4 regions of the Streptomyces sp. NPDC102462 genome follow, and region 3 is predicted to be linked to each of the others. Evidence: riboswitches for the same ligand, from Rfam matches in the RefSeq annotation. Region 3 holds a riboswitch; each other region holds the start of a gene.
What was found. Region 3 has a riboswitch for cobalamin ahead of ACIRFL_RS28015 (CbtB-domain containing protein). Riboswitches for the same ligand answer to the same signal wherever they lie in the genome.
Positions count from the first base shown of each region.

Region 1: linked by a shared signal. The riboswitch ahead of metE (5-methyltetrahydropteroyltriglutamate--homocysteine S-methyltransferase) and the one ahead of ACIRFL_RS28015 (CbtB-domain containing protein) in region 3 are both predicted to bind cobalamin.
Region 2: linked by a shared signal. The riboswitch ahead of ACIRFL_RS38460 (ABC transporter substrate-binding protein) and the one ahead of ACIRFL_RS28015 (CbtB-domain containing protein) in region 3 are both predicted to bind cobalamin.
Region 4: linked by a shared signal. The riboswitch ahead of ACIRFL_RS06955 (ribonucleoside-diphosphate reductase subunit alpha) and the one ahead of ACIRFL_RS28015 (CbtB-domain containing protein) in region 3 are both predicted to bind cobalamin.

Region 1 covers NZ_JBIWKB010000063.1:35,775-43,361, forward strand. The annotation lists gene ACIRFL_RS36110 (TIGR04222 domain-containing membrane protein) at 58-861, shown strand; partial or broken gene ACIRFL_RS36115 (DUF692 domain-containing protein) at 858-2,052, shown strand; partial or broken gene ACIRFL_RS36120 (NADP oxidoreductase) at 2,053-2,189, shown strand; cobalamin riboswitch at 2,347-2,572, shown strand; gene metE (5-methyltetrahydropteroyltriglutamate--homocysteine S-methyltransferase) at 2,740-5,064, shown strand; gene ACIRFL_RS36130 (GlxA family transcriptional regulator) at 5,319-6,314, opposite strand; gene ACIRFL_RS36135 (NADP-dependent oxidoreductase) at 6,447-7,409, shown strand; gene ACIRFL_RS36140 (NmrA/HSCARG family protein) at 7,406-7,587, shown strand, end outside.
Region 2 covers NZ_JBIWKB010000075.1:1,841-9,427, forward strand. The annotation lists partial or broken gene ACIRFL_RS38450 (ABC transporter ATP-binding protein) at 69-909, opposite strand; gene ACIRFL_RS38455 (FecCD family ABC transporter permease) at 906-1,919, opposite strand; gene ACIRFL_RS38460 (ABC transporter substrate-binding protein) at 1,916-2,953, opposite strand; cobalamin riboswitch at 3,014-3,228, opposite strand; gene ACIRFL_RS38465 (hypothetical protein) at 3,363-3,641, opposite strand; gene ACIRFL_RS38470 (hypothetical protein) at 3,638-4,009, opposite strand; gene nhaA (Na+/H+ antiporter NhaA) at 4,495-6,366, shown strand; gene ACIRFL_RS38480 (secondary thiamine-phosphate synthase enzyme YjbQ) at 6,396-6,821, opposite strand; gene ACIRFL_RS38485 (putative leader peptide) at 6,937-7,020, shown strand; gene ACIRFL_RS38490 (ABC transporter ATP-binding protein) at 7,301-7,587, shown strand, end outside.
Region 3 covers NZ_JBIWKB010000037.1:49,416-57,002, forward strand. The annotation lists gene ACIRFL_RS28005 (NmrA/HSCARG family protein) at 1-901, shown strand, start outside; gene ACIRFL_RS28010 (CbtA family protein) at 985-1,737, opposite strand; gene ACIRFL_RS28015 (CbtB-domain containing protein) at 1,758-1,979, opposite strand; cobalamin riboswitch at 2,015-2,155, opposite strand; gene ACIRFL_RS28020 (nucleoside/nucleotide kinase family protein) at 2,190-2,912, opposite strand; gene ACIRFL_RS28025 (winged helix-turn-helix transcriptional regulator) at 2,922-3,302, opposite strand; gene ACIRFL_RS28030 (RidA family protein) at 3,447-3,854, shown strand; gene ACIRFL_RS28035 (dioxygenase) at 3,865-4,722, opposite strand; gene ACIRFL_RS28040 (citryl-CoA lyase) at 4,873-5,715, opposite strand; gene ACIRFL_RS28045 (CaiB/BaiF CoA transferase family protein) at 5,708-6,934, opposite strand; gene ACIRFL_RS28050 (IclR family transcriptional regulator C-terminal domain-containing protein) at 7,007-7,587, opposite strand, start outside.
Region 4 covers NZ_JBIWKB010000005.1:205,794-213,380, reverse strand. The annotation lists gene ACIRFL_RS06965 (DUF3311 domain-containing protein) at 1-99, shown strand, start outside; gene mctP (monocarboxylate uptake permease MctP) at 96-1,724, shown strand; cobalamin riboswitch at 1,891-2,013, shown strand; gene ACIRFL_RS06955 (ribonucleoside-diphosphate reductase subunit alpha) at 2,162-4,573, shown strand; gene ACIRFL_RS06950 (ribonucleotide-diphosphate reductase subunit beta) at 4,573-5,586, shown strand; gene ACIRFL_RS06945 (hypothetical protein) at 5,499-5,741, opposite strand; gene ACIRFL_RS06940 (helix-turn-helix domain-containing protein) at 5,835-6,800, shown strand; gene def (peptide deformylase) at 6,943-7,587, opposite strand, start outside.

The sequences.
Region 1 (7,587 bases), on a different contig from region 3:
TTCAAGGGAGGCAGCGATGAACGCCCCCTGGGTTTCACCGGCCCTCAGTTCCTCGGCTTGTACGCCGCAGGTTTCGCGGTCGCCGTGCTGCTCGGCGTGGCCGTACGGCAAGCAGCCCGCCCCTTCTACCCCGCCACGGACACCAGCGTCATACCGGACGTCTACACCATCGCCTGGGTCGTCGGCGGGGCCCACCAGGTGGTGAGCACCGCCCTCTACGCCCTCATCCGGGCCGGCCATCTGCGCACGGCCCGGGACGGCACCCTCACCTTCTGTGGCAGCGTCCCCGACGAGCCGGTGCAGCGGGCCGTCCTGGAGGCCGCGCGGACCCGGGAGGCCACCAACACGACGCTGGTGCAGGAGGCAGCCCGGCGCCTGCCGGAGATCCGTCGGGCCGGGGACGCCGCGCGCAAGCTCGGTCTGCTGCCCAGCCGTAAACGCCGGCTGGCCGGGCGGCTGTCCGGGCTGCCGATGCTGGTGCTGGTCGGAGTCGGCATCGCCCGGATGGTGAACGGCGTCCACCTGGGCCGCCCGGTGCGCGTGCTGGTGGCCTTCCTGCTGGTCTCCCTCGTGGTGGCGGCGGTCTTCGTCTGCACACCGCCCCGGATCACCCCCGCGGGCTGGTACGCGGTACTCAACGCCGGAAGGTCGAGCTACCCGGTGCTCTGGGGGCCGGCCGGCGACGGCCCGAAGGTGTCGGCCCCGGTAGTCGCCGTCGCCACGGCAGGCTGGATCACCATCCCTGATCCGACACTCCGTTCGTCCCTTTTCAGCTCAGGGTCCTCGTCCTCGTCGTCCTCCGGGGGCGGCTGCGGCGGCGGCAGTTGCGGCGGCGGAGGGGGAGGGGGGTGCGGCGGATGACGGCGCGGCTGGGCTTCGGCATCGGCTGGCGGCCCCCGATCGACCTCACCGTGGAGCGGCTTGCGGGCGTGGACTTCGTGGAGGTCATCGCCGAGGCGGTCGACCCGCGGCGGCTGCCCGAGTCGCTGCGGGTGCTGCGGGGCCGGGGCACCCCGGTGGTCCCGCACGGCGTCTCGCTCGGCCTCGGCGGGGCGGAGCTGCCCGACCCGGCGCGGCTGGCCCACCTGGCGGCCTGCGCTCAGGCGCTGGGGGCGCCCCTGGTCAGCGAGCACGTCGCCTTCACCCGGGCGGGCGGGCTGGAGAGCGGCCATCTGCTGCCGGTGCCGCGTACCCGGGCGGCGCTGGACGTCCTGGCCGAGAATGTCCGGATCGCCCAGCAGCAGCTGCCCGTGCCGCTGGCCCTGGAGAACATCGCGCCGCTCCTGGCCTGGCCCGGGGACGAGCTGACGGAGGCGCAGTTCCTCACCGAGCTGGTCGAGCGGACCGGGGTGCTGCTGCTGGTCGACGTGGCCAACCTGCACACCGCCCGGGTCAACCTCGGCGTCGACCCGGTGGCGGTGCTGGACGCGCTGCCGCTGGAACACCTGGCGTACGTCCATGTCGCGGGCGGAGTGCTGCGCGACGGCCTGTGGCACGACACCCACACCCACCCGGTGACCGGACCGGTGCTGGACGTCCTCGCAGAACTCGCCCGCCGCACCGACCCGCCCGGGGTGCTGCTGGAGCGGGACGGCAGTTACCCGCGCGACGACGAACTCGCCGCCGAACTCGCCGCCATCCGGCGGACCGTACGGGAGGCCCGCGATGCCCGCTGAGCCCCCGGCGGCCGGGGCAGGGGCCGCGCGCGAGGAACTGGCGCGGCGCCAGGCCGAGTTGCTGGCCGCCCTGGTCGCGGGCGGCCCGGCCCCGGAGGGCTTCGACCCGGACCGGCTGCGGGTGCAGGAGAGTGCGCTGCTGGACAAGCGGCGCAGGGTGGTGGCGGCCCATCTGCCGGACGTGGCCGAGGCGTTGGGGGAGCAGATTCCCCGGCTCTTCGCCGGGTACGCCGAGGGACGGCCGCGCCCGCCGGGCGGGCCGCACGCCGACGCGGCGGCCTTCACGGCGCACCTGCGCGCTCGCGGCCTGCTGCCCCGGGGCACAGGGCCGCGCCGGTGGGCCCGCCTACTGCGCCGCCTGCGGCCGGGGCGCTGAGAGCCCGCGTCCGGCGGCGGTCTCGAATGTGCGGACTCCTGGAAGCGACCGCCGCGCTGTTCATCGCCCTGTGGGTCGGCGAGGGAGCGGATGCACAAGCAATCGCTCCTCCGCTGGCATACGCGGCCGGACCGAGCCACCAGGAAACGGAAGGCGGCAGGGGGCTTTCTGAAAGGGCGGGAGACGCGTGTGCGGGGCTTTCCGCCCTCCGCCCGCTTCAAACCTGTCTCCCGCGTGTGCCGACTCACCATCCGAATGATGGACGCAAGCCTCCGGACTCGCGGCCATCCCCTTACGCTGGCCCGTGCAGCTGGTTCGCCCCGTCCGCCAGGCGGGATGCGTCGTAAGAGGGAACCCGGTGGGAATCCGGGACTGCCCCGCAGCGGTGAGCGGGAACGACCGCCGTCATACGCACTGGATCCGACGTACCGGGTCTGGGAAGCGACGGCCAGTAGGTGTCCTCCGGACAAGGAGGGCGTGCCCGTGAGTCCGAAGACCTGCCACCTGCCCGTGTGCGGACCACTCCGCGCGCGGACATCCCGGTGACCTCGTGGGCGGGTCGGCGTACATACCGGGCGGACGACCGCGCCATGCCGCGCGAGGTCGCCTCCGCCTGGTTCCGTCACCCCTTCGCGCTCTCGTCCCGTCGCCGGGACCTCAGGGAATCATCTCGCGAAGGAGATCTCCGTGACCACCAAGTCCGCAGCCGCGGCAGCACGGGCCACCGTGTACGGCTACCCCCGCCAGGGACAGAGCCGGGAACTGAAGAAGGCCATCGAGGGCTACTGGCAGGGCCGCGTCACCGCGAACGCCCTCCAGGGCACCGCCGCCGAGCTACGCCGTACGAACTGGCGGCAGCTCGCCGAGGCAGGCATCCACGAGGTCCCGACCGGCGACTTCTCGTACTACGACCACGTCCTGGACACCACCGTCATGGTGGGTGCGATCCCCACGCGGCACCGGGCCGCCGTCGAAGCCGACAGCCTCGACGGCTACTTCGCCATGGCCCGCGGCACCCAGGATGCCGCGCCACTGGAGATGACCAAGTGGTTCGACACCAACTACCACTACCTGGTCCCCGAACTCGGCCCGGACACAGTGTTCGCCGCCGATACGACCAAGCAGGTCGCCGAGCTGAAGGAAGCCCTGGCGCTGGGCCTCACGGCCCGGCCCGTCGTGGTCGGTCCGGTCACCTACCTCCTGCTGGCCAAGCCCGCGCCCGGCGTACCCGCCGACTTCGAGCCAATCACCCTGCTGGACCGCCTGCTCCCGGTGTACGCCGAGACGCTCGCCGACCTCTGCGCGGCCGGCGCGGAATGGGTGCAACTCGACGAACCCGCCCTGGTCCAGGACCGCACACGGGCCGAACTCAACGCAGCCGCCCGGGCCTACCGGGACCTCGGCACTCTCACCGACCGGCCCAGGCTGCTGGTCGCCTCCTACTTCGACCGGCTCGGCGAGGCCCTGCCCGTCCTCGCCCAGGCGCCGGTGGAGGGTCTGGCCCTGGACTTCACCGAGGCCGGCGCCGCCAACCTCGACGACCTCGCGGCGGTCGGCGGACTGCCCGGCAAGCGGCTGGTCGCCGGCGTCGTCAACGGACGCAACATCTGGGTGAACGACCTGGAGAAGTCACTGTCCACACTCGGCACTCTGCTGGGCCTGGCGGACCGGGTCGACGTGGCCGCCTCATGCTCCCTGCTGCACGTCCCTCTCGACGCCGCCGTCGAACGCGGCATCGAACCGCAGATCCTGCGCTGGCTCGCCTTCGCGCAGCAGAAAACCGCCGAGATCGTCACCCTCGCAAAGGGCCTCGCCCAGGGCACCGACACCATCGCCGCCGAACTGGCCGCCAACCGCGCCGATCTGGCCTCCCGGGCAGGCTCACCGATCACCAACGACCCCGCCGTACGGGCCCGGGCCGCCGCGGTCACCGACACCGACACGCGCCGCTCGCAGCCGTACACCGCACGCGCCGGCGCCCAGCGTGCCCGCCTCGGGCTGCCGCTGCTGCCGACCACGACCATCGGTTCCTTCCCGCAGACCGCCGAACTGCGCACCGCCCGCGCCGACCTGCGCGCCGGACGGATCAGCACGTCCGGCTACGAGGAGCGCATCAAGGCGGAGATCGGCGAGGTGATCGCCTTCCAGGAGAAGGCGGGCCTCGACGTCCTGGTGCACGGCGAGTCCGAACGCAACGACATGGTCCAGTACTTCGCCGAGCAGCTCACCGGCTACCTCGCCACGCAGCACGGCTGGGTCCAGTCCTACGGCACCCGCTACGTCCGCCCGCCGATCCTCGCCGGTGACATCTCGCGGCCCGAGCCGATGACGGTGCGCTGGACGACGTACGCCCAATCCCTGACCTCACGGCCGGTCAAGGGCATGCTCACCGGGCCGGTCACCATGCTCGCCTGGTCCTTCGTCCGCGACGACCAGCCCCTCGCCGACACCGCACGGCAGGTTGCCCTCGCCCTGCGCGACGAAGTGAACGACCTGGAGGCATCGGGCACTTCGGTGATCCAGGTGGACGAGCCGGCGCTGCGTGAGACGCTGCCCTTGCGGGCCGCCGACCGCGCCGCGTATCTGGCGTGGGCAACGGAGGCGTTCCGGCTCACCACGAGCGCCGTACGGCCCGGCACCCAGATCCACACCCACATGTGCTACGCCGAGTTCGGCGACATCGTCCAGGCCATCGACGACCTCGACGCCGACGTCATCAGCCTGGAAGCCGCCCGCTCCCACATGCAGGTCGCCCGCGAACTCGCCGCCCACGGCTACCCGCGCGAGGCCGGACCAGGCGTCTACGACATCCACTCTCCCCGCGTGCCGAGCGCAGTCGAGGCAGCCACCCTGCTGCGGAAGGGACTTGAGGCGATCCCCGCCGAGCGGCTGTGGGTCAACCCCGACTGCGGGCTGAAGACCCGTGGCTGGCCCGAGACCCGCGCCTCGCTGGAGAACCTTGTGACTGCGGCTCGCGCCCTTCGAGGGGAACTCTCCGCGGCCTCAGGCTGACATCCGTCCGCCGGGGGAGGGAGTATCGTCGCCCGCTCCCTCCCTCCGGCGCCGACCTGCCAACCCTGACACTGCCGGCTGATCCGGCCCCGCACAGGAGTCCAGGGACCGGATCAGCGCGTGCCGAGACCCGTCGCCCTCATCGTCGCCGGCAACGGCATCCCGGCGGCGGTCACGGCCACCGCAACTCGGCGCCGACCGGGACGGCCCGCGCCGACGAGCAGGCAGGACAGCGGGGAGTCCTCGTCCAAGGCTCACGTCATCCGAAGAGGCTCCGCCCTGGCCGGTTCTGGGGCGCAGTGGGCGCGGCGGTAGGCCAGTGGGGACAGGCCGAGGTGGGTGTGGAAGTGCTTGCGCAGCGCGACGGGGTTCCCGAAGCCACAGGCTGTGGCGATCCGCGCGACGGTCAGGTCGCTGGATTCCAGCATGCCGCGTGCCTGGTTCAGACGGCTTTGCAGCAGCCATTGGAGGGGGCTTGTGCCCACCTCGGCACGGAACCGTCGGGTGAACGTGCGCTCACTCATGTGGGCGTGGCGGGCCATGTCCTGCAGCGTGAGCGGCTCGGCCAGCCGGCCGAGTGCCCACTGGCGGGTGGCCGAGGTGGAACGGTCGGCATCCTTCGGCACCGGATACTCGATGAACTGTGCCTGTCCGCCTTCGCGCCATGGAGCCACCACGCATCGTCGCGCTGCGGAGGTGGCCACGGCCGCGCCGTGGTCCCTGCGGACCAGATGGATGAACAGGTCGATGCCGGCAGCCCCGCCGGCAGCTGTCAGGACGCGTCCGTTGTCGACGAACAGCACGTCCGGATCCACCTCCACGTCGGGGAACAGCCGGGTGAACTGGTCGCACAGCGCCCAATGGGTGGTGGCCCGCAGTCCGTCCAGCAGGCCGGCCGCCGCGAGCAGGAACGCCGATGTGCACAGGCTGACGATGCGGGTTTCAGATCCGATTCGGGAGAAGGCCGCGGCCAGCCGGGCGGGCAGCTCGCCGGTGGCGAGCAGGTGTTCGTCGGGCTCCTGGGTGGCGATCACTACGGTGTCCGCACCGTCCAGGAGCGATTCGTCATCGTCGACGACGATCCGCAAGCCCTCGCTCGTACGGACCGGCCGGCCGCCGAGCGAGCAGGTCGTCACGGAATAGAGCCGTGCCCCGGTCGGATCGGTGGCCTCGTTGAGCACCCGGGCCGCGATGCCCAGGTCCATGGGCATGACCCCGTCGAGGGCGAGAACGGCGACACGATGTGGCATGGCTGGAATGGTACGACAGGTGGCTGCCCGGCCACTCACGACGTCCCTGGGAGTCGGCGAGGCTGAAGCACATGCCCGGGGCCTTTGGCCCCGGGCTGAAGAACATGCGAAGCAGATATGAGCGAGGAACGTATGAGCGAGCAGACGATGCGCGCCGTCACCGTCAAGGAGTTCGGTGGACCGGAAGTGCTGACCGCCGGCCGGGTCGCGCGCCCCGAGCCGCTGCCGACCGAGGTGCTGGTACGCGTGCACGCCGCCGGAATCAACCCCGTGGACTGGAAGACCCGTGCGGGCCACGGCATGGCCGGGCTGCAGACGCTGCCGTTGATCCTCGGCTGGGACGTTTCCGGCGTCGTCGAGGAGGTCGGCTTCGGTGTGACCACGCTCGCACCTGGCGACGAGGTCTATGCCATGCCGTGGTTCCCGCGCCCGGCCGGCGCTTACGCCGAGTTCGTCACGGCACCGTCCCGCCAGTTCGCCCGCAAGCCGGTCTCGCTCTCGCATGTCGAGGCCGCGGCTCTGCCGCTCGCGGCGCTCACCGCCTGGCAGGCCCTGGTCGACACGGCGCGCGTCACCGACGGGCAGCGGGTGCTGGTACACGCCGCGGCCGGTGGTGTCGGGCACTTGGCGGTGCAGTTCGCCAAACACCTTGGCGCCGAGGTGATTGCGACCGCCCGCGAGCCCCGGCACACCTGGCTCAGGGAACTGGGCGCGGACGAGACGATCGACTACACCCGGCAGCGGTTCGAGGAGGCCACCGGCGAGGTCGATGTCGTCATCGACCTGATCGGCGCCGCAGATGACACCGACGTGCGATCGGTGCCGGTGACCCGGCCCGGCGGCCTGATCGTCTCCGTCCCGGGCGGTGTCTCGGACGGCCTGGCCGCCGCGGCCGGACAGGCGGGTGTGCGCACCAGCCCGCTGCTGGTCGAGCCGGACGCCGCCGCTCTGACGTCCATCGCCGACCTGGTCGACTCCGGCAGGGTCCGGGTCGAGGTCGAACGCAGCTTCGCCCTGGAACAGGCCGCCGAGGCGCACCGGCTGGGGGAGACCAACCGCACCCGCGGCAAGCTCGTGCTGGAGGTGGCGCAGTGACGTCGACGACCGCACTCGTGGTCGGGGGCACCGGTGCCATGGGCAGCCGGGTCGTCCGGGCCTTGGCCGCGCGGACCGGCACCGTCGTGCGGGTGCTGACCCGCGACCCGTCGTCGGACCGGGCCCGTGCCCTCGTCGAGAACACCCCCGGTGACATTCGGCCGGTCCGCGGTGACCT
Region 2 (7,587 bases), on a different contig from region 3:
CTGTCCCCGTCACACACTCAACTCACCCCATGTGATCCAGACCACACCACCGTCGGTGCCGTATCCGGTCAGGCGGGCCCGTCCGCAGCGCGGGTCGGCCGGCGCAGGAAGCGGATCACCGGGTGGCCGGGGTGCTGGGTGACCTCGGCACGGACGCCGTAGACCCGCTCGATGAGGGCGGGCGTCAGGACCGTGGAGGGGGTGCCTTCCGCGACCGCCCGGCCGTCTCGCAGGACGAGCAGCCGGTCGCAGTACATCGCGGCGAGGTTCAGGTCGTGCAGCGCGATCACGGTGGTGACCGGCAGGTCGGCGACGAGGTCCAGCAGGTCCAACTGGTGCTGGATGTCGAGGTGGTTGGTGGGTTCGTCCAGCAGCAGTTCGCGGGGTTGCTGGGCGAGGGCGCGGGCGATCTGCGCGCGCTGGCGCTCGCCGCCGGACAGCGTGTGCCAGAACTGGCCGGCCCGCTCGGTCAGCCCGGTGCGGGCCAGTGCGTCGGCGACCGCGCGCGTCGTCGGCACCGGCCGCGGCCCAGGCCCGCCGGTGCGGGATGCGGCCCAGCGCGACGACGTCCCGGACGGTCAGCTCGGTCTGGGTGTGCGCGTGCTGTTCGACGGTGGCGATGCGCCGCGCGGTGGCCCGGCGGCCGACCCGGGCCAGCGGGCGGCCGTCCAGGGTGACGACTCCCGCGGTGGGCGCGAGCACTCCGGCGAGCAGCCTGAGCAGGGTCGACTTGCCGCTGCCGTTGGGGCCGAGCAGGCCGATCGTCTGCCCGGGCCGGGGGGCGAGGGTGACGCCGTCGACGATGATCCGGCCGTCGATGCGGCGCGTGACGCGCTCCGCGCGCAGACCGGGCGGGGCGTCCCGGTCGGACGTGGGGACCCGGTCGGACGTGGGGTCCGGGCCGGTCATGTCCGCCTCCGTCCGCGGTACAGGACGGCCACGAACGCCGGTACGCCGATCAGCGACGTCACCACGCCCACCGGCACCTCCTGGGGATCGATGACGGTACGGGCGACGGTGTCCGCCCACACCAGGAAGACGGCTCCGGCCAGTGCCGTGACCGGCAGCAGCCGGGCGTGGCCGGAACCGGTGAGCGCGCGGGCCGCATGCGGCAGCACCAGGCCGACGAAGCCGATCGCCCCGGTGCAGCTGACGAGTGTCGCGGTCAGCAGCGCGGTCGCGCACAGCAGGACCAGCCGGGTGCGGGCGACACGCACACCGAGCGCCGCCGCCGCGTCCTCGCCGAACGCGAACGCGTCCAGGGTGCGGGCGTACCCGAGGCAGACCACGAGCACGGCGGCGAGCACGACGGCGCACAGCAGCACCTCGCCCCAGCCGGCGCCGGTCAGCGAGCCGAGCAGCCAGAACAGCACGCCTCGCGTGGTCTCCGCGTCCGCCGACGTCAGGACGGTGAACGAGGTGAGCGCGGAGAACAGTTGCATGGCCGCCACGCCGGAGAGCACCACCCGGTCGGGGGCGCCGCCCAGGGTGTGACCGAGCACGAGGACGAGCCCGAAGGAGAGCAGGGCACCGGCGAACGCGCCCGCCGACAGCGACACCGCTCCCCCGCCGACCCCGAGCACGACCACGGCGACCGCGCCGGTGGACGCCCCGGAGGACACCCCGAGCACGAACGGGTCGGCGAGCGGATTGCGCAGCAGGGACTGCATCACCGCCCCGCACACCGCGAGGCCCGCGCCGCAGAGGGCGGCCAGCAGGGTGCGGGGCATGCGCAGGTTCCATACGATGCCGTCCCGCAGCGGCGCCAACTGGCTGTCCCCGAAGCCGAGGTGGGCGGCGACGCAGGCCCAGACGTCGGCGGTGGAGATGTCGGCGGGGCCTATGGTCACGGCGAACGCCACCGACGCGGTCACCGCCAGCAGCCCGCCTGCGGTCAACAGCGGGGCGCGGAGGTTCACTTGACGAGCCCGAGGTCACGCAGTCCGGCGGCGACCGGTTCGATTCCCTCGACCGTGCGGATGGACGGGTTCATGGCCTGCCCGCTGAGCAGGATGTACCGCTTCTTCCTGACGGCGGTGAGATTGCGGGTGGCGGGGTCGCTCTCCAGGAAGCGGATCTTGGCCTTGGCGCTCTCGGCCGTCTGGGACCTGCGGGTCAGATCGCCGAGGACGATGACGTCCGGGTCGCGGTCGGCGACGGTCTCCCAGTTGATCTGGGGCCACTCTTCGTGGGTGCCGGAGAACACGTTCGACGCGCCGACGGCCCGGGTGATGGCGCCGGGGGCGCCGCAGCAGCCGGCCAGGTAGGGCGACTGGGAGTTGGCGAACCAGTACATGAGCGAGACGCCGGAGGCGTCGAGGCCGTCGGTGGCCGCCCGCACCCGCTCCTTCAGACGTGCGACGAGCCGGTCTCCGCGTTCGTCGACGCCGAACGCGCGGGCCAGGTCGCGTATCTCGCCGTACACGGTGTCGAGGGTGAGCGGGGCGCTGCGGGAGCCGTCGCCGCCGCTGTCGTTGTCCTTTCCGGCGGCGCAGTCGGACGGGGAGACGTACGTGGGCACGCCCAGCTTCTCGAACTGCTCGCGGGTGGCGACGCCGCCCTGGCCGAGGGTGGAGACGAAAGACGCGGTGACGAAGTCGGGTTCGGCGTCGAGCACCTTCTCGAAGGAGGGGTTGTTCTCGGCGAGCCGGGGCACGGACGCGTTGGCCTTCTCCAGGCCCTTCATCACCGGGTCGGTCCAGGTGGCGGTGCCGGCGAGACGGTCCCCGAGACCGAGGGAGAGCAGGATCTCGGTACTGCCCTGGTTGAGGGAGACGGCGTGTTCGGGGGCCGACGCCAGGGTGACCGGATGGCCGCAGTTGTCGATCGTGCGGGGGTAACCGGCGGCGGAACGGCCGGAGTCGGGGGCGGATCCGCCGGGGCCGCCGCACGCGGTCAGCAGCAGCGCCGGGGTGAGCAACAGCAGGGCGGGACGGCACGGGGAACGGAACACGGGCCTGCCTCGGGTGTCGGGGCTCGTACGCGGAGCCTGGCCTACGGACGTCCTCCGCGCACGGGGCGCGGAGGTGCCAGCAGGTCTTCGGACTCGGGTTCGTCCGGACGGGGCGCCTTCCCGGTACGGCCCCGCACCGGCCTCGCGGCCGGCCCGAACCCCTCCCAGTGGCTTGGTGTGCCCTGCCCGTCCCCCTCACCGCTGCGCGTCAGTTCCGGATTCGCACCGGATTCCCTGGCCTCGGATGTGGCACGACTGGCCCGGCCAGGCTACCAAGATCGCCCGGCCGCCAGGACCCGGCCCCGTCCCCGGGCCGAGCGCCCGCGTCCGCCACGTCGGCCATGCCGGCATCGGTGTGCCGGGCCGCCTGCTGACACCCGGCGCTCCGGCCCGGGTGGGACGTCGTGCCTCACCCCGGTCCGTCCTCCGGGTCCACGGGCGGGGTCCCGGCGCAGATCCACTCGTGCACGACGGCCGGGGACAGTCCGCCGTCGGCGGCTATGACGTGCTCGGGCACGCCGGTGAGCCAGGCGGCGAGCACGGCCCGGCGCAGGTCGGCGGCGCGGGTGGCGAGGCCGGTCCGGTAGGCGTCCGCGGAGCCGACGACGAGCTTGGGTGCGTCCTCCGCCAGGCGCCGGGCGGCGCGGCGGACGGTGCGGCGTGCGCTCTGGGTTTCGAGGTCGTTCATGCCGCCGCCTCCCGTGCCGTGCCGAGCGGGCCGTGGTCCGGATGCCGGTACGCATCCCGCACTCCGGGCTCCGGGACGAGCCGCGCGATGAGCCGTTCCAGGCGACGGACAGGGTCACCGCTGCGGCAGACACGGGCGGGCACGGCGCCGTCGCGCGCCGCCGACAGCCCACGGGACATCGGCAGTCCACGCGGCAGCGTCAGATCGCGCCACAGACCCCGACTGCCGGCGGCCCAACACCGCGGTGGGGCGGTCGTGTCGAGGCCACGGGCACCCGCGGCGCCGGACAAGCCGCTGCCCGGCACCACGCAGGAGGCGGCACCGGCGGCGCGGCAGAGGGCGGGGCCGAAGGTGGTCGGGTTCGCCATGGGTACCTCCCCTTCCCCGTCGCGGCGGGGCAGGTCGAGGGCATGGCAGCCGCCGTGCGGGGCGGGGGGCTACCGGGTGCCCGAGGAGCGGGGGGACATGGGGATGCGGGGCCTCGCGCGGCCCGGACTACTGCTGCTGCGATCCATGTCGCTCACCTCCTCCTCGGTCGGCGTGCACCCGGTCCTCCGGGCTTCCGGCACCCCTCCATAGTTGCACAGCGACGCAAATTCTGCTCACCCGCGGGGAGCAGGCCCGCCGTCGATTCCAGGCCCCGCGCCGGCCCCCTCACTAAACTGTCACGCACGCGACGGCATCCGGCTCCGCCCTCGGCTCCGGTGCCGCGTACCCGTCCAGGAGGACGGCCGTCCCCGCCCGGCCGGCTCCCGCCCATCGACCCGGCCGGGGTCTTCGTCGACTGATCGGGATGCGGGTGCACGACGTGCCGCCAGAGCCGACCGGTCCCGCACCGTCCGGGGCCGTGTCCATGACCGGACAGACCGCGTGCGGCGCGGGTCCGCGCAGCCCGCTGCGCACCTTCCTGCGGACCGAGACCGGCAGCGCCGCCGTGCTGCTCGGCGCGGTGATCGTGGCCCTCGTCTGGGCCAACGTCTCCCCCGGCGGCTATGCGTCGTGGTGGCGGACGGACATGTCGCTCACGATCGGTTCGGCCGATCTCTCCCTGGAGCTGCGCGAGTGGGTGAACAGCGGCCTGATGACGCTGTTCTTCTTCGTCGTGGGTCTGGAGGCCCGCCGCGAGGTCGACGTGGGGGAACTGCGCGAGCGGCGCCGCGTCGTGCTGTCCGTGGTCGCCGGGGTCAGCGGCATGCTCGTCCCGGTCGCGATCTACCTCGGCTTCAACGCCGGACTGGACTCGGCGCAGGGCTGGGGCGCCGCCATGTCCACCGACACGGCCTTCGCCCTGGGCATGCTCGCCGTGCTCGGTTCCCGGCTGCCGGGCGGTCTGCGGGTCTTCCTGCTCACCGTCGCGGTCACCGACGACCTCGTGGCGCTGGTCGTCATCGCCCTCGCCTACAGCGGCACGGTCAGCCTCACCGCGCTGGGCGTCGCGCTCGGCGTCCTCGCCCTGCTTCTCGCACTGCGCGCGGCCGGGGTCCGGATCACCGGCGTGTACGCGGTCCTGGGGGTGGCCCTGTGGGGCGCGCTGCTGCGGTCGGGGGTGGACCCGGTGGTCAGCGGCCTGGTCATGGGGCTGCTGACGTACGCGCATCCGGCCGAGCGGCACGCCCTGGAGCGGGTCACCCGGCTGTTCCGGGGGTTTCGGGAACAGCCGACGCCGGAACTGGAACGCACCCTGCGCCGCGGTCTGGCCTCCGCCCTCTCGCCCAACGAGCGGCTGCAGCGGATGATCCACCCGTGGACGAGCCATGTCATCGTGCCGCTGTTCGCGCTGGCCAACGCGGGCCTGACGATCAGCGCCGACCGGATCGCGGCGGCGTTCACCTCACCCGTCACGCTGGGCATCGTCTGCGGCTACGTCCTGGGCAAACCGGCCGGCATCCTGGGCGCCACCTGGCTGGCGGCGCGGGTGAGCCGGGGCCGGCTGCGCCCGGCGGTGGGCTGGGGCGCGGTCGCCGTGGGCGGCAGCCTCGCCGGTGTGGGCTTCACGGTGGCGCTGCTGATCGCCACGCTCGCCTTCCACGGGCAGCGGCTGGAACAGGCGAAGGCCGGCATTCTGGCGGCCGTCGTGCTGTCCTGTCTGATCTCGTGGGTCCTGACGCGGGCCATCGCCCTGCTGCCCGCGCGCCGGCGGACCCGGGCGCTGCTGGGCGAGGGGCAGCCGATCGTCGATCTGAGCGATCCCGTCGACGCGGCGCGCGACCATGTGCGCGGCCCGCTCGACGCTCCGGTGACCCTGGTCGAGTACGGCGACTACGAATGCCCGTACTGCGGACGGGCGGAGCCGGTGGTACGCGCGTTGCTGGCCGAGTTCGGCGACGACCTGCGCTACGTCTGGCGGCATCTGCCCCTCACGGACGTCCATCCCGACGCGCAGCTCGCCGCCGAGGCCGTGGAGGCGGCGGCGTCGCAGGGCCGCTACTGGGAGCTGCACGACGTCCTGATCAGCCACCAGGGGAGCCTCCAGGTGAAGGACCTCCTGGAGCACGCCGAGCGGATCGGGCTCGACATGACGGCGTTCCGCCGCGACCTGCGGGCGCGGGCCGGCGCGGAACGGGTGGCCGAGGACGTGGAGTCGGCCGATCTGAGCGGGGTCTCGGGCACGCCGACGTTCTTCGTCAACGGCCGGCGGCACCACGGCGCGTACGACGTCGCCTCACTGTCACTGGCGGTACGCACGGCCCGGGACCGGGCATCGCTGTCAGACCCGGCCCCGTAGCCCCGGCACCCGGCGCCGTACGGCCCGGGTCATCCCGCCAGAAAACTCAGCCGGACCTGCCGGTTCGGGTTGTCCCGGTTGGTGTCCACCAGGCACACGGACTGCCATGTTCCCAGTTCCAGGCGGCCGTGCAGCACGGGCAGCGTGGAGTGCGGGGGGACGATCGCGGGGAGGACGTGGTCGCGGCCGTGGCCGGGGCTGCCGTGCCGGTGCTGCCAGCGGTCGTCCGCGGGCAGCAGGGTGTGCAGGGCAGCGAGCAGGTCCTCGTCGCTGCCGGCGCCGGTCTCGATGACGGCGATCCCCGCGGTGGCGTGCGGCACGAAGATGTTGAGGAGGCCGTCGCGGCCGGCCGCCGTCTCCCGCAGGAAGGCCTCGCAGTCACCGGTGAGGTCGACGACCCGCTCCCGGGAGCCGGTGGCGACGTTCAGCACGCGCGTGGTGAAGGCATCTGACATGCCACCATCCTCGCGCATGCGGCAGGGTTCCGGCCGTCGCCCGGCCGCTGGTACGCGGGTCCGCTCTCCGAGGCGCCGTTGACCGCCGCGGCGCCGACTGGCTACGGTCGCCCGCATGCAGCGTTCAGCCCTGCTCACCACGCGCGGTCACATCGACCTGCTGCGGGTGGCCTCCGCCGCGTGTCGCCGCGGCCGCTGACGCCCTCGCTCCCGCGCGTTCATCTGCGCGCCGCACTCCTGCCGTTGCGTTCCGCCCGGTCCTGACACGGCGACGCCGAGGCACACCCCACTCCCCTTCTGCCCGTGGAGCACCCATGACCCTCGGCCAGGCCCCGCCCGGCCGCCCCGAGGACGCCCAGGTGATCGAGGCCGGGGAGTCCCTGGGCCTGTCCCGGTGGGGACGCGTGCGGCACGTCGTACGGCCGGGCGCACTGCCCGGCGTGCTCACCGGGCTGCGCCACCGCCTCGGCCTCGCCCGGCTGCGAAAGGCCGCCGCTGCGACGGCGACCGACGTTCACCGACCGGTGACCGGCCAGGCGGTCCATGTCGCCGGACTCACCCGCCGCTTCGACGGCCGTGCCGTGCTCGACGATCTGTACCTCGACGTCCGGCCGGGCGAGTTCGTCGCGCTGCTCGGGCGCAGCGGCAGCGGCAAGTCCACGCTGCTGCGCGTCCTCGCCGGATTCGACCGGGACATCGAGGGCACCGTCCTGGTGCCGCGGCGCCGGGCGATCGCGTTCCAGGCGGCCGGGCCGATGCCGTGGAA
Region 3 (7,587 bases):
ACCCGTCCTGGTCACCGGCGCCACCGGCAGGCAGGGCGGCGCCACCGCCCGTGCCCTGCTCGCGGCGGGCGTTCCCGTCCGCGCACTCGTCCGCGACCCGGCGACCGACCGGGCGAAGGCCGTCGAAGCGCTCGGTGCCGAGCTGGTCACCGGCGACCTGGACGACCGCGACTCCGTGATCCGGGCCGCCGAAGGCGCCCGCGCCGTCTTCTCGGTGCAGATGCCCGACCTGAACGGACGTGGTTTCGAAGGGGAGTTCGCGCAGGCCGTCCATCTGATCGAGGGCGCGCTTGCCGCCGGCGTGCCGCAGTTCGTGCACACGTCGGTGTCGGGCGCCGGACAGCACACGCAGAGCCCTGGCTGGGCTCAGGGCCGCTGGGCCGCGATGGAGCCCTACTACTCCACGAAGACCGGGATCCAGGACCGCGTCCGTGCGGCGGGCTTCGAGCACTGGACGCTCATCAAGCCGGGCTTCTTCATGGAGAACTTCCTGCTCTCCGAGGCGTTCCTGTTCCCCCGTGGCGTCGAGGGCGGTCTGGTGAGCCTGGTGAAGCCGGACACCTGGCTGTCGCTGGTGGCGGTCGACGACATCGGCAGGGCGGCGGCCGCCGCCGTCGCCGCACCCGAGCGGTTCGACGGCGTGGAACTGGAACTGGCGAGCGACTATCTGACGATGCGCGACATCGCCAAGACGCTCTCCCGTGTCCTCGGAACGGAGTTGACCGCCCCCGACATGACCCTGGAGGAGGCCGTCGCCGCCGGGATGCCCGCCATGGGCACCGGGCACGACATGATGAACGAGACCGGCCAGCCGGCCCGCCCGGAATACGCACGTGCCCTCGGCATCCCGCTCACCGGCTTCGAGGAGTGGGCACGGCGGCACCTGCGCGCCTCGGCCTGACGCCGTTGCCGGGTACCGCCGCCGGAGGGCCCCGGACGGTTCCGGGGCCGTCGGCGGGCCGGGCGCACGGCTCGGGCGCGGCCTCAGTGCGCGGCCGGAACCGCCTTCGCGGTAGCGGCCGTTGCGGGCTTCGGGTGCAGCAGCCGCTCGGCCGACTCCGCGAAGAGCAGGCCGAATCCGCCCCACAGGACGGCCTGGACGGCCAGCGTGGACAGCCGGAACCGCCACAACAAGGTGGCCGGGAAGCCCGCCGGCACCTCGTCGACGACCGGCAGGAACGCATACGCCAGGCCGATCACCACGACGAAGGCGGTCACCGCCACGACGGTGGCGTACCACGGGCCGAGCCGGGACGCGAGCCGTCTGCCCAGGAGGGTGGCGGCGATCGCGAGGAGCACGCTGAGCAGCAGCATCAGGAAGTACAGGGCGGTCCGTCTGCCGATGGTGCCGGCGTCGCCCACCGACGGCGGGTTGGCCGGGTACTTCAGGAACGGCACGACGTACACGACGAGCAGCGCGCCGCCGGACAGCAGCAGCGCCGTCGCCCGCGGCCCGAACCGGCCGACGCGCCCGAGGGTGAAGCAGAAGGCGAGCGCGGCGATGCCGCCGAAGGCGACCCCGTGGACGAGGACACCGGTGGCGAGGCCGGCGGTGGACTGCACGGAGCGGGAGACGACCTCCGTGCCGTGCTCGTGGGCGTGGGCGTCCTCGAAGCCGATCGCCTTGTCGACGCTCGGCTCGCCGAGGAAGTAGGCCACGATCAGGGCGAGCACACCGGCCGCGAGGCCGGCGAGCATGCCCCGCAGGAGAAGGCCGCGTACGGTTGCGGAGTTCATGCGGGCTTCGTCCCCTCGCGTCAGTGGCAGGGGAAGCCGAGCAGATGGCGGGCGTCGTGCACCCATTCATGGACGCCCGTGCCGCTGAACACGGAGGTGGCGCCCTGCTCGGCGCCGACGAAGTAGAGCAGGATCAGCATCAGGATGCCGAAGAAGACCGCCCAGGGAGCTATCGCCTTCAGCGGCAGTGCGGCGGGAACGGAGGGGGTGGTGACTGACGGCCGGGCGACATGCTGCGCCATGGCGGACCTCCTTGGGGAGTTCGCGTCCCCTCTCGGTGGTGCACAGGACGACGGCCACGGGTCTGACTCACGAGCGCCTGGGGGCGCTCGCACACAGTGGCGCGACCGTGCCGGATTCCCACCGGCTTCCGTCGTACCGTCGTCGATGTCGCAGCGACCGTACCGCGTGCCGCGTGCGCGGCCAAGACCGCATCCGCCGCCACCCGACGGTCACCCTCCGGACGGGACGTCCTGACCCGTGCCGTGCGGCACCGGTGCGAGGGGCGGTGGGGCGAACACCAGGTCGGCCCGGTCCAGCGTGGCCGCGATGAGGTCGGCGTTTCGCTGGTCGGTGCCCAGCGACCACGCCCGGGCCTGTGCGAGGGGTTTGCCGTAGGCGACATGCCGCTGGATGAGCCGGTCCAGCCGTGTCTCCTCGTCGGTGGCGACGTACCACGTCTCGTCGAGGAGCGCCTTGACACCCGCCCAGGGGCCGTCGTCGAGCAGCAGATAGTTGCCCTCGGTGATGACCAGCGGCGTCACGGCCGGGACCGGGACGGCGCCGGCGACGGCCTCCTCGAACTCGCGGTGGAACCGCGGGGCGTAGACACACTCCCCCGTCGGTTCGCGCAGTCGGCGCAGCAGCGCCACGTACCCCGCGGCGTCGAAGGTGTCCGGTGCGCCCTTGCGCTGCCGGCGGCCGAGCCGTTCCAGTTCGCCGTTGGCCAGGTGGAACCCGTCCATGGGCACCACGACGGCCGTGTCCGGGCCGAGCGCGGCGGCCAGGTGCGAGGCCAGCGTGGACTTTCCGGAACCCGGTGCGCCGACGATGCCCAGCATCGCGCGCCGTCCGGACCCGGCGAGGGCCCGGGCCCGTGCGCACAGAACGGAGAAGGCCGGCACGTCAGGGGCACCGGCGGGGACGGTCGTGGGGGTCGTACCGTGGCGATCCATGCTCGGGCCTCAGGAGTCGAAGCGGCTTCGGGATGTCTCGATGTGGTGGAAGTAGCGGTGGGTCCAGGCGCACATGCCGTCGACGGTCGCCCTGAGGCCCTGGCCCGGCTCGGTGAGGGTGTACTCGACCCGCGGGGGCACGGTGGGGTACACGGTCCGCTCGACCAGGCCGTTGCGCTCCAGCATGCGCAGGTTCTGGGTGAGCATCTTGTGGCTGATGCCCTCGATCTCGTCCCGCAACTCGCTGAAACGCAGGGTGCGTTCGCCAAGGGACTCGATGATCAGGAACGCCCACTTGTTCGCGACGTCCGAGAAGATCTCGCGCGCCAGGGAGTCGGCGCGGGTGAGGTCCGCGTCATCGGGCGTGCCCTTGAGTTGTTTGGTCACCATGAGGTTCCCCAGTCACCGAAAAGTGCGTTCTTCCATGTCGGCGACCACTCTCCTACGGTTTCCGAGTAACCACAAGAGAGCACGAGCCGCTGTGGCCCCGGGCCGGCGGGCCTCGGGTTCGAAGGACGCAAGGAGACCGCACGCATGGCCATCACCCTCGTCAACCCCGGCGGACTGCCCGAGATCGACGTCTACCGGCAGGTGTCGGTGGCGTCCGGCTCGAAGCTGGTCTTCATCGCCGGTCAGGTCGCCTGGGACGCGGACGGCGTCACCGTCGGCAGGGACGACCTCGCCGCCCAGGTCGAGCAGTGCTATCTCAACGTCGGCACCGCCCTGGCCGCGGTCGGCGCCTCCTTCCAGGACGTGGCCAAGCTGAATGTGCACGTCGTGGACTGGACCGCCGACAGGATGCCGCAGCTGCTGGCGGGCATCGAACGGGCGGCGGCGCGCCTCGGCGTCACCCCCGCACCGCCCGCCACCCTGCTCGGCGTGGCGGCGCTCGACGTACCCGAGCACCTGGTCGAGGTGGAGGCCGTCGCGGTCCTCGACTGAGCCCGGGTCGTCAGCCGGCCTGGAGGACGAAGTCGTACTCGGCGTGCAGGTACGGCGTGTCGAGGCGGCTTCCGTCGGGCGCGCCGCCCGCCGGGTGTGCGGTGAACGGCACGATCAGGGCGTCCTTCGTACCGAACACGACGTCGCTGTCCAGGTAGTCGCTGCCCGCCTGGAACAGATGGGTGATCAGCTTCCGGTAGCCGGGTTCGTCGATGAGGAAGTGGATGTGCGCGGGCCGGAAACGGCTGATGTCGGTTGCGCGGATCAGCTCGCCGACCGGACCGTCCATGGGGATGGCGTACCCGCGCGGTGCGATGGTGCGGATGCAGTAGCTGCCGTCCTGCGCGGTACGGTACTTGGCCCGCAGGCGCGCCTCGTCGACCTCGGGGAGCTGCGCCTCGTACGCGCCGTCGGCGTCGGCCTGCCAGACGTCGAGCACGGCGCCCGCGACGGGCTGCCCCCCGGTGTCGGTGACCTTGCCGGTGACGAACAGCGGGGTTCCCGGGATGCCGTCGGACATGTCGAAGCCGCGCGCTGCGGCCGGTGAGCCGTCGATGTGGAAGGGGCCCAGCACCGTGGCGGGCGTCGCCCCCGGCCCGAAACGGTTGTTCAACTGGACCACGAGCGTGCTCAGCCCGAGCACGTCCGAGGTGAGGATCAGCTCCTGACGCTTGTCGTCGCAGATCTGACCGGCCGCGGTGAGCCACCGGATCGCGGCCGCCCACTCGTCCTCGGTGAGCCGCACTCCCCGGGCGAACGCGTGCAGATGGCGGACCAGCGCGCCCATCAGCTCCGCCAGCCGCGGGGAGTGCGCGGTGGCCCAGCGCTGAACGGCCAGCTCGGTGATGTTGTCCTCGTCGACGAACACGTTGCTGCTCCTTGGTCTGCGGTCGGGGGCGCGGGTTGCGAGAGCCGGGCGCCGAGTGCGAGGGGGCGGGAGCCGAATATGGGGTGCGGGAGCCTGGTACGGGATGCGGGGTGCGGGAAGGTGGTGCGCGCCGCGGCGCGGTGTCGGCGGTCAGCCGCCGCGCCGGCGCTCCGTGAGCGGTTGCGGTGCGTAGGGGTCCGGTGGGGCGGCGGTGCTGTTGCGGTCGACGGACAGGAAGACCTCCCGTGCGACCGGTCGGCGCAGTTCCTCGGCGAGCTGCCCGATCAGCCCGGCCGTGCGCGCCAGCAGCGCGAAGGCGCGCAGCAGCGGCAGGGGCAGGTCCAGGTCGGCGAGCGCGGCGCCGCACACCCCGGCCCCGTTGAGCGGGAGCGTCCGTCCCAGTACGGCGGGATGGACCCGGCCGATGGCGGCGAACAGCCGCAGATGCGGTCCGAAGCGGTCTTCCTCGGTGGCGATCCGCATGAGCCGCGCGGTGCGGGGATCGCCCTCCTTGTGCACATGGTGCCCGAGCCCGGGGACGAGCTGCCCGGCATCGCGCCGCTCGCGCACCGCGCGCAGCGCCACCTCGTCCCAGCCCGCCTCGTCGGCGGGCAGCGCACCGGCCAGGGACTGAAGCACGTCGTGCAGAAAGCGGCCGGTGTCCTCGGTGACGCCGAGGAAGCGTGAGCCGCCGCCGAGCAGCCCCGCGGCCAGCGCGCCCTGGATCGAGTCCGGCGCGGACAGATAGGTCAGCCGGGTGACGAGGGCGGTGGGGGTGAATCCGTGGTCCGCCAGCGCGGCGAGCACCGCTTCGAAGACGCGTCGCTCGCCGGGGGTGGGCCGCCGCTGGGCGGCCAGCCAGAACGCCAGCTCGCCGAAGCCGACCGAGCCCATGATGTCCTCGGCCAGGTCGTGTCCGAGCAGGGTGATGGTCCTCGGGTCGGACGCGCCGAGGGCGGTGGGGTAGCCCGCGGGAGTCGTCGGGTCAGCCATGGTCGCTCTCCTCGGGCGCGGCCAGCCAGGCGCGCAACTGCGCGCCGTGTTCGTCCAGTTCGGGGGGTGGCAGCCGGTAGGCGGCCGGGGTGGCGGAGAACCGGATCGGGTGCCGGGTGGTGGGCACCGCGCGGTCGTCCTCCCCCACGGTGACGACCGGGTCCAGCCCGAAGCGTTCGGCCATGGCGAAGCCGCCGTCGACGGTGTTGATCGGACCGCTCGGCACCCCGGCCGCCACCAGCAGTTCGAACCACTCGTGGGCGCCGCGCGTCAGCAGTCGCTCGGCGAGCAGCGGCCGGAGCCGGTCGCGATGTGCGGTGCGGTCGGCGTTGCGGGCGAAGCGCGGATCGTCGGCGAGCGCGGGGGCACCGAGCACCTCGCACAGCTTGCGGAACTGCCCGTCGTTGGCGGCGGTCACGATGAGGTCGTGGTCGGCGGTGGGGAACGGCTCGTAGGGGAACACGCTGGGGTGGGCGTTGCCCATCCGGTACGGCACGGTGCCGCCGGCGACGTAGGCGGAGCTGTGGTTGACCAGGCCGGTCAGCGCCGAGGACAGCAGGTTCACCTCGACGAGCTGGCCCTCGCCGGTCGCGTCCCGGTGCCGCAGCGCGGCGAGGATGCCGATCGCGGCGTGGTTGCCGGCCATCACGTCGAACACGGAGATACCCGCCCGGTACGGCGGCCCGTCCGGGTCGCCCGTGAGGCTCATGAGGCCCGAGACGGCCTGGACCATGAGATCGTAGCCGGGCACCCGGCGGCCGGCTCCGGAGCCGAAGCCGGTGATGGAGGTGTAGACGAGTGCGGGGTTGTCCCGCCGCACCGTCGCGAAGTCGAGCCCGTACTTCGCCATGCCGCCCGGCTTCATGTTCTCGATCAGGACGTCGGCGCGGCGGACGAGTTCCCGGGCGAGCGCGGCGTCGTCCTCGGTGCGCAGGTCGAGGACGATCGAGCGCTTTCCCCGGTTGATCCCGAGGTAGTAGGTGGAGACCTCGCCGCGCACCGGGGGTGTCCAGCTGCGGGTGTCGTCGCCGCCGGGGCCTTCGACCTTGACGACGTCCGCGCCGAGGTCGGCGAGCAGCATCGTGGCGTACGGCCCGGCGAGGATCCGCGAGAAGTCCGCCACCAGCACCCCGGAGAGCGGCCCTGGTGTGTCCGGGGTGCCGGAGCCTGGTGTGCTGTGCGTGGTCTCCGGCCGAGCGGGCCCGGCGTTTCGCGGCATCGCCCCTGCCTTCCTGTCCGCTTGACGGACATTCGTCCGTCCGGCGATTCTGTGGCGCACACCACGGGCGCGTCAAGGCAGCGTGACCGCCCCGGTCCGCCGGGTGGTGTGCGGCGCGGACTGGAGGCGGGCGAAGTCCCCGCTGATCTCGCCGGCGGTCTGCAGCAGGAGCGGCAGGTGGTCGTCGAGGAGCACCTGGACCGAGGTTTCCGCGGCGTGCGCGTTGACGTTGACGCTCGCCACGACCCGGCCCGATCCGTCCCGCAGCGGGGCGGCCACCGAGCGGATGCCCCGCGCCAGTTGCTCATCGGTCAGCGCCCAGCCCCGGGCGCGCACCTCGCGCAGCTCCGCCTCCCACTCGGCCCGGTCCGGCTGCCACACGGGCCGCAGCCCCGACCGGCTCGGCTCGGCGAGGATCCGGGCGGCGTCGTCGGGCGCCAGCGCCGCCAGCAGGACCTTGCCCAGCGAGGTGGGCAGCGCGGGGAAGCGGGTGCCGATCTGCACGGCGAGGGTGACGATCTTCGGCACGGAGACCCGGGCGACGTAGACGATGTCCGAGCCGTCGAGCTGGGCGATCGAGCACGACTCACCGGTGCGCTCGACCAGCCGCTCCAGGTGCGGCCTGGCCACGTCCCACAGCCCCATCGAGCGCA
Region 4 (7,587 bases), on a different contig from region 3:
TGGGTGCTGCTCTCCACCGCGCTGACGATGATCGCCTACAAGCTGTGGCAGCGTGACCAGCGCGCCCGCCGGACCCAGGGCGGAGGTGGCGCGCGATGAACGACGGCGTCAACGGCGTCGCGCTCGGCGTCTTCGTCTTCTTCTTCCTGGCCGTCACGGTCATGGGCTTCCTGGCCGCACGCTGGCGCAAGGCCGAGAACGAGCACAGCCTCGACGAATGGGGCCTGGGCGGCCGGTCGTTCGGCACCTGGATCACCTGGTTCCTGCTCGGCGGCGACCTGTACACGGCCTACACCTTCGTCGCCGTCCCGGCGGCGATCTACGCGGCGGGCGCGGCCGGGTTCTTCGCCGTGCCCTACACGATCCTCGTCTATCCGCTGATCTTCACCTTCCTGCCCCGCCTGTGGTCGGTCTCGCACCGGCACGGCTACGTGACGACCTCGGACTTCGTGCGCGGCCGGTTCGGCTCCAAGGGGCTGTCGCTGGCGGTGGCGCTGACCGGCATCCTCGCCACGATGCCCTACATCGCGCTCCAACTGGTCGGCATCCAGGCGGTCCTCGACGTGATGGGCGTGGGCGGCGGCGAGAACACCAACTGGTTCGTCAAGGACCTGCCGCTGCTGCTCGCCTTCGGTGTACTGGCCGCGTACACCTACTCCTCCGGCCTGAGGGCACCCGCGCTGATCGCGTTCGTCAAGGACACGCTGATCTACATCGTGATCGCGGTGGCGATCATCTACATCCCGATCAAGCTGGGCGGGTTCGACGACATCTTCGCCAAGGCCGGCGACGCCTTCGCCCAGACCAATCCGGCGACGGGCGCGCCGCGCGGGGCGCTCGCCCCGCCGGAGGCGGGCCAGTGGACGTACGCCACGCTGGCCCTCGGCTCCGCGCTCGCGCTGTTCATGTACCCGCACTCGATCACCGCGACGCTGTCCTCGCGCAGCCGTGAGGTGATCCGCCGCAACACCACGATCCTGCCGCTGTACTCCCTGATGCTCGGCCTGCTCGGACTGCTCGGCTTCATGGCGATCGCGGCCGGGGTCAAGGTCTCCAACGGCCAGCTGGCCATCCCCCAGCTGTTCGAGGACATGTTCCCCGACTGGTTCGCGGGTGTGGCGTTCGCGGCGATCGGCATCGGCGCGCTGGTGCCCGCGGCCATCATGTCCATCGCGGCCGCGAACCTGTTCACCCGCAACATCTACAAGGACTTCATCAACCCGCACGCGACGGCCCATCAGGAGACCCGGGTCTCCAAGATCGTGTCGCTGCTGGTGAAGGTGGGCGCGCTGGTCTTCGTGCTGACCATGGACAAGACGGTCGCCATCAACTTCCAGCTGCTGGGCGGCATCTGGATCCTGCAGACCTTCCCGGCCCTGGTCGGCGGCCTGTTCACCCGCTGGTTCCACCGCTGGGCACTGCTCGCGGGCTGGGCGGTCGGCATGGTGTACGGCACGGTCGCCGCCTACGGGGTGGCCTCACCGACGCAGAAGCACTTCGGTGGCTCGGCCAAGGAGATCCCCGGGATCGGTGAGATCGGCTACATCGGCATGACGGCGTTCGTGCTCAACGTCCTCGTCACCGTCGTCCTGACCTTCGTCCTGAAGGCCCTGAAGGCTCCCGAGGGCGTGGACGAGACGAGCCCGCAGGACTACACGGCCGACGCGGGCGACGCGGGCGTCCAGGTGGAGCTTCCGCCCGCGACGGCGGGCGCCGGGCACTGACGGCACGCCCCGCACGGGCGCCGGGCACTGAAAACACGCCCCCGCACAGGCGCCGGGCACCCGCGGGAGCAACCGCGCACGCCCCGCGACGGGCCGCCGATGCCGAACCCGGCAACGGCGGCCCGTTGACGTACGACACAACATCTGGGGGTGCCACCACGGCCCGGCACTAGATGTATGCTCATGTTCGCTGTCGCCGCAGGGGAATCCGGTGCGAATCCGGAACTGTCCCGCAACGGTGTACTCATGCGCGTATGCCCGCATACCCGCATGCAGGCTTCAGTCCGAGGACCTGCCGACGGCGCGCCCGGCCGTCCGGCCCGGGCGCTCTGACGTCCGGGCCTCGTGGAATGGGCCGGTGGACGCGACGCCGTGCGCGCTCGTGTGCTGCCCCCTGCCCTCCGCAAGGCCCCGTGCCGAGCGAGGGAGAGCCCCACGTGACCATCGCGCCAGCCGACCCGGCTTCAGCCGCCCAGGCGACCGCGGCCCCGGTGGAGACCGACGGCCCCGGTGCCGCGCTGCTGCGGACCCTGACCGAGCTGACCGCCGACCTCCCCGACGCCGACCCCGGCCGGGTCGCCGCCGCAGCGCTGCGCGGCCGGTCCGCGCGGTCCGACGCCGCTGCCGTCGCGGAGCTTCGGGAACTGGCCACCGAGGCGGCCGCCGGCCTGATCTCGGAGGACCCCGCCTACTCCCGGCTGGCCGCCCGGCTGCTGACCCTGTCCATCCGCGCCGAGGCCGCCACACAAGGCGTCACCTCGTTCACCGGGTCGATCGCCGTGGGGCACCGGGAAGGGCTCATCGCCGACCGCACCGCCGCCTTCGTACGGCGGCACGCCGAGCGGCTGGACGCGCTGATCGACACCGCGGCGGACGACCGCTTCGGCTACTTCGGGCTGCGCACGCTGCACAGCCGCTATCTGCTCCGGCACCCCCTGACCCGCCAAGTCATCGAGACGCCCCAGCACTTCATGCTGCGGGTGGCCGCCGGCCTCGCCGACGGTGATGCCGATGTCCTCTCCGGGGGAGACCCCATGCACGCCGTGGACGAGGTGGCCGCGCTCTACCGGCTGATGAGCCGCCTCGACTACCTGCCCTCCTCCCCCACGCTCTTCAACTCCGGCACCCGCCACCCGCAGATGTCGTCCTGCTACCTGCTCGACTCCCCCAAGGACGAGCTGGACTCCATCTACGACCGCTACCACCAGGTAGCCCGCCTCTCCAAGCACGCCGGCGGCATCGGCATCGCCTACTCCCGCATCCGCTCCCGCGGTTCGCTGATCCGCGGCACCAACGGGCACTCCAACGGCATCGTGCCGTTCCTGAAGACCCTTGACGCCTCCGTGGCCGCCGTGAACCAGGGCGGCCGGCGCAAGGGCGCCGCGGCGGTCTACCTGGAGACCTGGCACTCGGACATCGAGGAGTTCCTGGAGCTGCGCGACAACACCGGTGAGGACGCGCGCCGTACGCACAACCTCAACCTCGCCCACTGGATCCCGGACGAGTTCATGCGCCGGGTCGACGCCGACGGGCAGTGGTCGCTGTTCTCCCCGTCGGACGTGCCGGAGCTGGTCGACCTGTGGGGCGCGGAGTTCGACGCCGCCTACCGCGCGGCGGAGGCGGCCGGGCTCGCGAAGAAGACCATCCCGGCCCGTGACCTCTACGGCCGTATGATGCGCACCCTCGCGCAGACCGGCAACGGCTGGATGACCTTCAAGGACGCGGCCAACCGCACCGCCAACCAGACGGCCGAGCCGGGCCGTGTCGTGCACTCCTCCAACCTCTGCACGGAGATCCTGGAGGTCACCGACGACGGCGAGACCGCGGTCTGCAACCTGGGCTCGGTCAACCTCGGCGCGTTCGTGAGCGGCGGGGGCATCGACTGGGAGCGGCTGGACGAGACGGTCCGCACCGCCGTGACCTTCCTGGACCGGGTCGTCGACATCAACTTCTATCCGACCGAGCAGGCGGGCCGCTCCAACGCCAGGTGGCGGCCGGTGGGCCTCGGCGTGATGGGCCTCCAGGACGTCTTCTTCAAGCTGCGCCTGCCCTTCGACTCCCCCGAGGCGCGGGCCCTGTCCACCAGGATCGCCGAGCGCATCATGCTCGCCGCCTACGAGGCGTCCGCCGACCTCGCCGAGCGCAACGCGCCGCTGCCCGCCTGGGAGGAGACCCGTACGGCGCGGGGTGTCCTGCACCCCGACCACTACGGCGTCGAGTTCACCTGGCCCGAGCGCTGGGCGGCGCTGCGGGCGCGGATCGCGACGACCGGCCTGCGCAACAGCCTGCTGCTCGCCGTCGCGCCCACCGCGACCATCGCGTCCATCGCCGGTGTCTACGAGTGCATCGAGCCCCAGGTCTCCAACCTCTTCAAGCGCGAGACCCTGTCCGGTGAATTCCTCCAGGTCAACTCGTATCTGGTGCGGGACCTCAAGGAGCTGGGCGTGTGGGACGCCCGCACCCGCGAGGCGCTGCGCGACGCCAACGGCTCCGTGCAGGACCTCACGTGGATCCCGGCCGATGTGCGCGCCCTGTACCGCACGGCGTGGGAGATCCCGCAGCGCGGCCTGATCGACATGGCCGCGGCCCGCACGCCCTACCTGGACCAGTCGCAGTCCCTGAACCTGTTCATGGAGACGCCGACCATCGGCAAGCTCTCCTCGATGTACGCCTACGCCTGGAAGCAGGGCCTGAAGACGACGTACTACCTGCGCTCCCGCCCGGCGACCCGCATCGCACGCGCCGCCCAGGCGCAGCCCCGAGCCACCGTCCCCGTCCAGCAGGCCGCCGACCCCGACGCCGTCGCCTGCTCCCTTGAGAACCCCGAGTCCTGCGAGGCCTGCCAGTGATGTCCCACCGTTCCCAGAACCTTCTCGACCCGGGCTTCGAGCTGACGCTGCGCCCCATGCGCTACCCCGACTTCTACGAGCGCTACCGGGACGCCATCAAGAACACCTGGACCGTGGAGGAGGTCGACCTGCACTCGGACGTCGCCGACCTCGCCAGGCTGACCCCCGCCGAACAGCACCTCATCGGCCGGCTGGTCGCGTTCTTCGCCACGGGCGACTCGATCGTCGCGAACAACCTGGTGCTGACCCTGTACAAGCACATCAACTCCCCCGAGGCACGGCTGTATCTGAGCCGTCAGCTGTTCGAGGAGGCCGTGCACGTCCAGTTCTATCTGACGCTGCTGGACACCTATCTGCCCGACCCGGAGGACCGTGCGGCGGCGTTCGCGGCGGTCGAGAACATCCCGTCCATCCGGGAGAAGGCCGAGTTCTGCTTCAGGTGGATGGACTCGGTCGAGAACCTGGACCGCCTGGAGTCGAGGGCCGACCGCCGGCGCTTCCTGCTCAATCTGATCTGCTTCGCCGCGTGCATCGAGGGCCTGTTCTTCTACGGCGCCTTCGCATACGTCTACTGGTTCCGCAGCCGGGGCCTGCTGCACGGCCTGGCCACCGGCACCAACTGGGTGTTCCGTGACGAGACGATGCACATGTCCTTCGCCTTCGACGTGGTCGACACCGTCCGCAAGGAGGAGCCGGACCTCTTCGACGATCAGCTGCGCCAGCAGGTCACCGACATGCTCCGGGAGGCCGTCGCGGCGGAGCTGCAGTTCGCGCGCGACCTGTGCGGCGACGGCCTGCCGGGCATGAACACCGACTCGATGCGGCAGTACCTGGAGTGCGTCGCCGACCAGCGTCTGACGCGCCTCGGCTTCGCCCCGGTGTACGGCTCCGAGAACCCCTTCTCCTTCATGGAGCTGCAGGGGGTTCAGGAGCTGACCAACTTCTTCGAGCGGCGTCCGTCGGCGTACCAGGTGGCGGTGGAGGGCACCGTCGACCTGGACGAGGACTTCTGATCCCGTTCCTCGTCCGCCGTCTCCTCGGCCTCCCGGAGCTGTCGGTCGATGCGCCGGTCGCGCACCATGCCGAACACCGACGGGAGGACCAGGAGGACGAGGATCCCGAGGACCGCCAGCATGCCGATCAGACCTTCGATCTGGTTTGTGTTCATGGACACCACTGTCGTCTCTGACACTCCTTACCGGCAGTGGCAGGACTGCCGTACACCCTCGAATTACTGCCAGGGACGAGGCACACTGGCAGCATGCTGAAGAACGTGGCGGCCGTCCTGCTGGACGGCGTGCACCCCTTCGAGCTGGGCGTCCTGTGCGAGGTGTTCGGCCTGGACCGCAGCGACGAGGGGCTGCCGGTGTACGACTTCGCCGTGGTCTCGGCGGAGGGCCCGGCCCTGCGCACCCATGTCGGCGGGCTGACCGTCTCGACGCCGTACGGGCTTGACCGGCTGGCGGAGGCCGACCTGGTGGCGGTGCCGGCCGGCGAGCAGTTCGTCACCCGCGACTTCCCGCCCGACCTGCTGTCGGCCCTGGTGGCGGCGGTGGAGCGCGGGGCGCGGGTGCTCAGCGTCTGCTCCGGGGTGTTCGCGCTCGGCGCCGCCGGGCTGCTCGACGGGCGGCGGTGCAGCGTGCACTGGAGGCAGGCCGCGGAGCTGGCCGTGCGCTGGCCGCGCGCGATCATCCAGCCGGACGTGCTCTACGTCGACGACGACCCGGTGATCACCTCCGCGGGCACCGCCTCCGGGATCGACGCCTGTCTGCACATCGTGCGCAAGGAGCAGGGCCCGGAGATCGCCAACAAGATCGCCCGGCGCATGGTGGTGCCGCCGCACCGGGACGGCGGGCAGGCCCAGTACATCGAGCGCCCGCTGCCCAAGGACCGCTGCGACACCGTCGGCGACGTGCTGGCCTGGATGGAGCGGCACCTGGACCGGGAGGTCACCGTCGAGCAGCTCGCCGCCCGCGCCCATATGGCGCCGCGTACCTTCGCCCGCCGCTTCCAGCAGGAGACCGGCACCACCCCCTACCGCTGGATCCTGCGCCAACGGGTGCTGCTGGCCCAGGAGTTGCTGGAGGGCACGGACGAGACGATGGACGCGATCGCGGCGCGCACCGGGTTCGGCACCGCCGCCGCGCTGCGCCACCAGTTCGTCCGGGCGCTGGGCACCACCCCGCACGCCTACCGGCGCGCGTTCCGCGGCCCCGAGGCCGCCTGACCGCGCACCGGGGCCAGAACCGCACGAGTGTGCCAACTGCGGTTGGTCAGCGCCCCGAAGGGGCGCGGGGAACTGCGCGACCAGCCACAACGGTGCAGCAGACGACCGACGGCCTATCGCGGCTTGTCCAGCGGAGCGCTCGTCAGTCGTTGGCGACCACGGGATAGCGCGGCTCGTTCTCGGCCATCTGCCGCAGCGCGTCCTTGCGCTCCCGCTTGGAGAGCCGGTCGATGTACAGGTACCCGTACAGATGGTCGGTCTCGTGCTGCAGACACCGCGCGAAGTAGCCGGTGCCGCGCACCTTGACCGGGTTGCCCCGCTCGTCCTGCCCGGTCACCTCGGCGTAGTCGGGCCGGGCCAGCGGCGCGTACGCGGTCGGCACGGAAAGGCAGCCCTCGTTGCTGTCGTCGAGGCGGCGCCGGTCGGCGGGCAGGTCGACGAGCCGGGGGTTGCAGACCACGCCGACGTGCCGGACGCCGGCGTCGTCCTGGCAGTCGTACACGAAGACCTTCAGGTCGACACCGATCTGGTTGGCGGCCAGGCCCACGCCCTCGGCGGTGCGCTGGCTGGCGAACATGTCGGCGACCAGTTGCTGGAGTTCGTCGCCGAACTCGGTGACGTCCGCGCACTCCTTGTGCAGCACCGGATTGCCGACGACCGTGATCGGCCGCGAGGTGCCGCGCTCCCGCCAGGCGGCCTCGCGCTCCTCGGTGTCCTCGGTGTCGATGACGAAGCCCTCGTCGTCCACGGGGAGCACGCCCGCGTGCTGCTGATCGGTGTCCTGCTG